DNA from 2 places in the Streptomyces sp. CS113 genome. Region 1 is predicted to be linked to the other one. Evidence: riboswitches for the same ligand, from Rfam matches in the RefSeq annotation. Region 1 holds a riboswitch; the other holds the start of a gene.
The links. A riboswitch is a leader RNA that binds a small molecule or an ion and turns the genes downstream of it on or off. The one in region 1 is predicted to bind cobalamin.
Positions count from the first base shown of each region.

Region 2: linked by a shared signal. The riboswitch ahead of B9W62_RS09380 (hypothetical protein) and the one ahead of B9W62_RS12845 (ribonucleoside-diphosphate reductase subunit alpha) in region 1 are both predicted to bind cobalamin.

Region 1 is NZ_KZ195574.1:2,989,273-2,993,585, forward strand. Features, by position in the region: gene mctP (monocarboxylate uptake permease MctP) at 1-1,167, shown strand, start outside; gene B9W62_RS12840 (GNAT family N-acetyltransferase) at 1,273-1,779, shown strand; cobalamin riboswitch at 1,841-2,002, shown strand; gene B9W62_RS12845 (ribonucleoside-diphosphate reductase subunit alpha) at 2,130-4,313, shown strand, end outside.
Region 2 is NZ_KZ195574.1:2,175,637-2,179,949, forward strand. Features, by position in the region: gene B9W62_RS09365 (TetR/AcrR family transcriptional regulator) at 1-104, opposite strand, end outside; gene B9W62_RS09370 (MFS transporter) at 163-1,611, shown strand; gene B9W62_RS09375 (cupin domain-containing protein) at 1,608-2,003, shown strand; gene B9W62_RS09380 (hypothetical protein) at 2,133-2,540, opposite strand; cobalamin riboswitch at 2,602-2,728, opposite strand; cobalamin riboswitch at 2,994-3,115, shown strand; gene B9W62_RS09385 (ABC transporter substrate-binding protein) at 3,164-4,189, shown strand; gene B9W62_RS09390 (FecCD family ABC transporter permease) at 4,225-4,313, shown strand, end outside.

The sequences.
Region 1 (4,313 bases):
GTCGGCATCCAGGCCGTGCTCGACGTGATGGGCGTCGGCGGCGGCGAGGACACCAACTGGTTCATCAAGGACCTGCCGCTGCTGATCGCCTTCGGCGTGCTCGCGGCGTACACGTACTCGTCGGGGCTGCGGGCGCCCGCGCTGATCGCGTTCGTGAAGGACACGCTGATCTACATCGTCATCGCGGTGGCGATCATCTACATCCCGATCAAGCTGGGCGGGTTCGACGACATCTTCGCGTCGGCGAGCGACAAGTTCACCGAGACGGGCAAGGGCGGGGTGGTGCCGGACGCGGGGGGCCAGTGGACGTACGCGACCCTCGCCCTCGGTTCGGCGCTCGCGCTCTTCATGTACCCGCACTCGATCACCGCCACGCTGTCCTCGCGCAGCCGTGAGGTGATCCGCCGCAACACCACGATCCTGCCGCTGTACTCGCTGATGCTGGGTCTGCTCGCGCTGCTCGGCTTCATGGCGATCGCGGCCGGGGTCAAGGTGGAGAACGGCCAGCTGGCGATCCCGCAGCTGTTCGAGAACATGTTCCCGGACTGGTTCGCGGGCGTCGCCTTCGCGGCGATCGGCATCGGCGCCCTGGTCCCGGCGGCGATCATGTCGATCGCGGCCGCGAACCTCTTCACCCGCAACATCTACAAGGACTTCATCAAGCCCGACGCCACCCCGGCACAGGAGACGAAGGTCTCCAAGCTGGTGTCGCTGCTGGTGAAGGTGGGCGCACTGATCTTCGTCCTGGGCATGGACAAGACGGTCGCGATCAACTTCCAGCTGCTGGGCGGCATCTGGATTTTGCAGACCTTCCCGGCCCTGGTCGGCGGCCTGTTCACCCGCTGGTTCCACCGCTGGGCGCTGCTCGGCGGCTGGGCGGTCGGCATGGTCTACGGCACGGTCGCCGCCTACGGTGTCGCCTCGCCGACGCAGAAGCACTTCGGCGGCTCCTCCGACGAGATCCCCGGCATCGGCGAGATCGGCTACATCGGGCTCACCGCCTTCGTGCTGAACGTCCTGGTCACCGTGGTCCTGACCTTCGTCCTGCGGGCGGCCAAGGCGCCCGACGGCGTCGACGAGACCAAGCCGAGCGACTACACGGCGGACGCCGGCGACCCCGGCGTCCAGGTGGAACTGCCGCCGGCCACGGCGGGCAGCTCGCACTAGCGGCGCCCCTTCAGCGGGCCGTCGGAGAAATCCGGCGGCCCGTTGCCGTACCCGTCGGAGAAATCCGGCGGCCCGTTGCCGTACCCGTCGGGCACACTCGGCGTCATGGACTTCGTGATCCGGCGGGCGACGGCCGAGGAGTACGACACCCTCGGCGAGATCACCGCGCAGGCCTACCTGCGCGACGGCCTCCTCGACTTCGGGGAGAGCGATGCGTATCTCGACGAGCTGAGGAACGTGGCCAAGCGCGCGACCGCCGCCGAGGTGCTGGACGCCGTGGCCGACGGCCGGGTGCTCGGCGGCGTGACCTTCGTGCCGTCCGGCGGCCCCATGGCGGACATAGCGCGCCCCGGCGAGGCCGAGATACGCATGCTCGCCGTCGCCCGCGAGGCGCGCGGCCGCGGGGCGGGCGAGGCCCTCGTGCGCGCCTGCGTCGACCGGGCCCGGGCCGTCGAGGGCTGCCGGAGCGTCGTGCTGTCGACCCAGGCCACCATGCGCACCGCCCACCGCCTCTACGAGCGTCTGGGCTTCGTCCGCACGCCCGACCGCGACTGGAATCCCGTGCCGGAGCTGGACGACATCATGCTGCTCACCTACGAACTGACGCTCTGACACGCTCGCGGCACCCCGGCACGGCACCCCGCCGGGACACAACATCTGGGGGTGCTCGCGCCACCCGGCACAAGATGTATGCTCGTGCTCGCTGTCGCCGCAGGGGAATCCGGTGCGAATCCGGAACTGTCCCGCAACGGTGTACTTGCGTGCATCCGTACGTCTTCGCACGTGCGCGCACGCCTGTCCAGTCCGAGGACCTGCCGACAGTGCGCCCGGCCGCCCTGGCCCGGGTGCCATGACGTCCGGGCCTCGTGGAGTGGGCCGGTGGACGCGACGCCGCGTGCGCTCGTGAGCTGCCCCCTGCCCTCCCTCCGCCAGGCCCCGTGCCGAGCGAGGGAGTGCTCCACGTGACCATCGCGCCAGCCGATCCGGCTTCAGCGACCCCGGCGACGGCGACCGGGGAACCCGACGGACCCGGTGCCGCCCTGCTGCGGACCCTGACCGGGCTGACCGCCGACCTCCAGGGCGCCGACCCCGGCCGGGTGGCCGCCGCCGCGCTGCGCGGCCGGTCCGCCCACGCGGACGAGGCCGAGCTGCGGGAGCTGGCCACCGAGGCGGCCGCCGGTCTGATCTCCGAGGACCCGGTCTACTCCCGGCTGGCCGCCCGCCTGCTGACCATCGGCATCCGCGCCGAGGCGGCCTCCCAGGGCGTCGTCACCTTCACCGACTCCGTCGCCACCGGCCACCGCGAGGGCCTGATCGCCGACCGCACCGCCGCCTTCGTACGGCTGCACGCGGAACGCCTGGACGCGCTGATCGACCGGGCCGCCGACGACCGCTTCGGCTACTTCGGGCTGCGTACGCTCTACAGCCGCTACCTGCTCCGGCATCCGATCACCCGCAAGGCCGTCGAGACGCCCCAGCACTTCCTGCTGCGGGTGGCCGCCGGACTCGCCGAGGACGACACGGTGCGCGCGGTGGACGAGGTCGCCGCGCTGTACGGGCTGATGAGCCGCCTGGACTACCTGCCCTCCTCCCCCACCCTCTTCAACTCCGGCACCCGGCACGCCCAGATGTCGTCCTGCTACCTCCTGGACTCCCCCAAGGACGAGCTGGACTCCCTCTACGACCGCCTCCACCAGGTCGCCCGCCTCTCCAAGCACGCCGGCGGCATCGGCATCGCCTACTCCCGCGTCCGCGCCCGGGGTTCGCTGATCCGCGGCACCAACGGGCACTCCAACGGCATCGTCCCGTTCCTGAAGACGCTGGACGCCTCGGTCGCCGCCGTGAACCAGGGCGGCCGGCGCAAGGGCGCCGCCGCCGTCTACCTGGAGACCTGGCACGCGGACGTCGAGGAGTTCCTGGAGCTGCGGGACAACACCGGCGAGGACGCCCGCCGTACGCACAACCTGAACCTCGCGCACTGGATCCCGGACGAGTTCATGCGCCGGGTGGACGCCGACGGGACCTGGTCGCTGTTCTCCCCGGCCGACGTGCCGGAGCTGACCGACCTGTGGGGCGAGGAGTTCGACGCCGCCTACCGCAGGGCGGAGGAGGCGGGGCTCGCCCGCAGGACGCTGCCCGCCCGTGAGCTGTACGGCCGCATGATGCGCACCCTCGCGCAGACCGGCAACGGCTGGATGACCTTCAAGGACACCGCCAACCGCACCGCGAACCAGACCGCGACCCCCGGCCACGTCGTCCACTCCTCCAACCTCTGCACGGAGATCCTGGAGGTCACCGACGACGGGGAGACGGCGGTCTGCAACCTGGGCTCGGTCAACCTGGGCGCCTTCGCCGACCCCGCGAGCGGCGACATGGACTGGGAGCGCCTGGACGCCACCGTCCGCACCGCCGTCACCTTCCTGGACCGGATCGTCGACATCAACTTCTACCCGACCGAGCAGGCCGCCCGCTCCAACGCCCGCTGGCGCCCGGTCGGCCTCGGCGCGATGGGCCTCCAGGACGTCTTCTTCCAGCTCCGGCTGCCCTTCGACTCCCCCGAGGCGAAGGCGCTGTCCACCCGCATCGCCGAGCGGATCATGCTCGCCGCGTACGAGACGTCCGCCGACCTCGCCGAGCGCAGCGGTCCGGTGCCGGCCTGGGAGAAGACCCGTACGGCCCAGGGGGTGCTCCACCCCGACCACTACGGCGTCGAGCCCGCCTGGCCGGAGCGCTGGGCCGCGCTGCGCGAGCGCATGGCCACCACCGGGCTGCGCAACTCCCTGCTCCTGGCCATCGCGCCGACCGCGACCATCGCCTCCATCGCCGGGGTCTACGAGTGCATCGAGCCGCAGGTGTCCAACCTGTTCAAGCGCGAGACGCTGTCCGGCGAGTTCCTCCAGGTCAACTCCTACCTGGTGGACGACCTCAAGCGGCTCGGCGTGTGGGACGCCCGCACCCGTGAGGCGCTGCGCGAGGCCAACGGCTCGGTGCAGGGCTTCTCCTGGATCCCCGAGGACGTGCGGGCGCTGTACCGCACCGCCTGGGAGATCCCGCAGCGCGGCCTGATCGACATGGCCGCCGCCCGCACCCCGTACCTCGACCAGGCCCAGTCGCTGAACCTGTTCCTGGAGACGCCGACCATCGGG
Region 2 (4,313 bases), 810 kb from region 1:
ACGCCTCCCTCGGTCACGATCCGGCGGGCTGTCCCGATGATCTCCTCGCGGGAGATACGGGGAGGTCGGCCCGGGGTTTTGCGTGGTGCGGACGGCTGCGGCATGTCCCCATCATCCCCCAGGTGTCGACAACGGCCACGCCCCGGCGCTAAGTTTTCTTACATGTATAAAAACTCTCGGGAGAGGCCAGGCGTGGTGCTGGCGGCAGCCGCCGTCGCCCAATTCGTCGTCGCGCTGGATATGTCCGTGGTCAACGTCGCGTTGCCCGCGATCCGCACCGCGCTGGGATTCGCGCCGCTCGACCTGTCGTGGGTCGTGCACGTGTACGCGCTCACGTTCGGCGGGTTCCTGCTGCTGGGGGGCCGTGCCTGCGACCTGTACGGCCGGCGTCAGATGTTCGTGCTGGGACTGACCGTCTTCGGGCTGTGCTCGCTGGCAGGAGGGCTGGCCCAGACGCCTTGGCAACTGATCGCCGCACGCGCCGGGCAGGGCCTGGGCGCCGCCGCCGCCGCACCGGCCGCGCTGGCGATGCTCACCACCACCTTCACCGAAGGCCCTCAGCGCGTCCGCGCGCTCGGAGTGTGGAGCGCGGTGAACGCCGCAGGTGGCGCGCTGGGCGTGCTGGCAGGCGGGCTGCTGACCGAGTACGCGGGCTGGCGCTGGGTCATGCTGATCAACCTGCCCATCGTCATAGCGGCTCTCGCTCTCGTCCCCGCCGGGGTGCCCGCCGGAACAGCACCGGCCCGGCGCGAACGGCTGGACGCGCCGGGCGCCGTCCTGGCGACCGGCGGAGTCGGGCTGCTGGTGCTCGGTGTCGTCCGCACCGACACCCTTGGCTGGGACTCCCCGGTCACGTGGGCGACCCTCGCTGCCGCGGCCGTAGTGCTGACCGTCTTCGTCTTCGCCGAGTCGAGGGCCGACGCACCGCTGCTGCGCCTCGGCCTGCTGCGCAGCCGCTGGGTCGCCGGCGCGAACGTGCTGGTGTTCCTTGCCGCGGCCGGGCAGTTCACGGCGTTCTACTTCGTGTCCCTGTACATGCAGCAGGTCCTGGGCATGGGTGCCGCAGCGACCGGCACCGCATTTCTGCCCTTCTCCCTGGGTCTCGTTGCGGGGACCGTCGTCGCGACCCGCATCACCGCGGCACGCACCCCCCGCGTGTCCCTGGTGCCCGGCGCCCTGCTGGCCGCCGCGGGCCTGGCCTGGTTCGCCCTCATCAGCCCCGACGGCAGTTTCCTCACCGACGTGCTCGGCCCCTCCCTCGTCACCAGCGTCGGCGCCGGACTGGTCCTGGCCCCGGTCGCCGCTGCCGCGACCACCGGCGTCGCTGCGCGTGAGGCCGGCATGGCCTCCGGCCTGATGAACAGCTCCCGCCAACTCGGCGGCTCCATCGGCCTGGCTGCCCTGGCCACCATTGCCGCGCTTCACACCGGCACAGCCACCGGCCCCGCCGCGCTCAACGACGGCTACGCCCTGGGCCTGGCCGTCGCCGCCGCCGTCTTCGTGCTCGCGGCGGTCGTGGCGATCGGTGTGCTGCCGCGCCGCCGGCCCGTCACACCTCTCCCGCAATCCACCGCCCCCGAAGAGAACCAGCTGGAAGGAACACCGTCATGAAAACCACCACCGTCGACCTGTTCGCCTCGGCGCTGCACTTCCACCCCGACGGCGACGTCCGAGCCACCGAACGGCAGATGACGAGCAACGGCTCCGGCGCCTGGCAGATCGCCACGTTCCACGTGGAGACCGACGCCGACGTTCACGCCGACCACTGGGAGATGCACCCGGAGGCCGAGGAAGCCGTGTGCTGTCTGGCCGGCGGCGTCCGCCTCCACTTCCGTCCCAACGGGCCCGGCGAGGCCGAGGAGATGGTGCAGTTGCAGGAAGGCACCGCCGTGATCGTCCCCCGCGGTCGCTGGCACCGCCTGGAACTGGACGCCCCCAGCGACCTGATGTCGATCACTCTTCGCAACGGCACCCGCCTCGAAAAGCGAACCGACACCCTCTGAGCGGACGGTGGCCCGGCCAGGCCGGGGACGATCCCGTGCGGGGCGGCGCCGACGGACGCCGACGAGGCACGGGCTTCGTACGGATTCCCCGTCCTCCTCCCTCCCTCCCCCGGCTCTCCGTCCGCGGGGTCAGAAGGCCCTACGCCGTCGCGGCGGCGTGATGGCGTACAGGTCGAGGATGTCCGGCCGCGGCGCGACGCCCGGTCCGCCGGCGCGTGCCCAGGCGGCGATGTCCTCGGTCGCGTCCGGGTCGTTGACCAGCCCCAGCCACACGGGCCGGGCCCCGGCTGCCCGGCCCTCCGCGGAGGGCTGGACGACGACGACGTTGGCGTGGTCGCAGGCGTCGAGGCAGTCGGAGACGCGTACCGGTACCGCGGCGCGCAGGCGTTCGGTCTGGGCCGCGTGGTCGACTCCGGTCACCTTGGGGCTGCCGCAGCAGCAGTCGCGGCACACGACGACGCGGCAGGGCGCCGGGCCACCGGCCCCCGCTCCGGTCCTGGCGTCGTGGGTCGTTCGTCCGGTCGGCGTCGCGGGCATGGGTGCCGTCCCTCTCTCCGGGGAGATCCGCCCCGGTGGTCCGTCGAGGAGGCGACCGCGTGAGTCTCCTGGCTCTCGGGTCGCCGCCCGCCCCGGCCTTCCCACCCGCTGCCGGGCAGTGGCCTGTCGGGACGCGCTCGCCGATCACAGTGGCGGGACCGCGCCGGATTCTCACCGGCTTCCTCGTTCCGCCGTCGCCTTGTCGCCCGCCATCCTCCCACGGGACGGCGCTCACGGAACGGTGCGCCTGTCACCGGGTGTTCGCTTCGCCGCGGTGCCGCGGTGCCGCGGTGCCGCAGGTCCGCGGCGGAGCGGTGCCGCAGTGCCGCGGCGGAGCGGCGCCACGGCGGAGCGGCGCCACGAACTGCGCGGCGCGGCCCGGCCCCGCACGCCCGCCCTTTCGCCGTCGGCTCGGGGAACCGTAGGATCGCCTGGTCATCGCCGCGACGGGAGACAGGAAGCCGGTGCGAATCCGGCACGGTCCCGCCACTGTGACCGGGGAGCGCCCCTCCGACATGCCACTGCGCCGAGCGCGGGAAGGCGGAGGGAACGTCGATCCGGGAGTCAGGACACTGGTCCGTCGCGGGCCCGATCCGAGGAGCGCGGACTCCAGGAGGCTTCACGTGTCCCCCTTGTTCACCCCTGCCCGCACGCGCGGGCTCCTCCGTGCCACGGCCGCTGCCGTGGCTCTTTCGTCGGTGCTGCTGACCACCGGATGCGGTTCGTCCGACGAGGGCGGCGGGGACCCCAAGGCCACCGCCGCCGCGCCCGCGGGCTTCCCGGTCACCATCGACAACTGCGGCGTGCGGACGACCTACGACGAGCCGCCGTCGCGGGTGGTCACCATCCACCAGCACCCGGCGGAACTCATGCTCGCCCTCGGTCTGAAGGACCGCATGGTCGGCACGGCGTTCCCCGACTCCGCCGTCCTGCCCGAGCTGGAGAAGGACTACGCGGCGATACCCGAACTGGCGAAGAAGGAACCGTCGTTCGAGAGGATCCTGGACGCCGAACCCGACTTCGTCTACGGCGGCTACGGCAGCGCCTTCTCGGAGCACGAGGGCCGTTCCCGCACGGCGTTCGCCGACGCCGGCATCGACACCTACCTCAACCGCGAGTACTGCGGCAAGAAGCAAGTGACGATGGAGGACACCTACGAGGAGATCCGCACGGTCGGCAGGATCTTCGGTGTCCCGGACCGGGCGGAGGAGTTGGTCACCGACCTGCGACGCCGCGTCGGCAGGGCAGCCGCCGAGGTGGCGGGCGAGGCCGAGGTGCCCGTCTTCGTCTACGACAGTGGCGACAAGAGCGCCTTCACCGCGGGCGGCAAGGGCCTGGGCACCGACCTGATCCGGCTGGCCGGCGGCGAGAACGTCTTCGCCGACCTGGACGACGTCTTCGGCGACGTCTCCTGGGAGCAGGTCGTCGAGCGCAAGCCGGAAGTCATCGCCGTCTACGACTACGCCGGCGCCGGAAGCGTCGAGGAGAAGAAGAGGTTCCTGCTAGCCCAGCCGGCGCTCGCCGACGTACCCGCCATCAGGAACAAGCGGTTCGTCGTCCTGCCGCTGACCGCGACGCTGGTCGGCATCCGCTCGGCCTACGCGGTCGACGGCCTGGCCCGCGGACTGCACCCCGAGAGCTTCCGGTGACCCGGGCCGCCACCGGCACGTCCGCCGAAGGGACGGTGCGGGGGCGGGAGTCCACCGGATCAGGACGGGGCCGTACGCGGCTCGGCGTCACGCTGCTGGTACTCACCGCCCTGCTCGTCGTCTC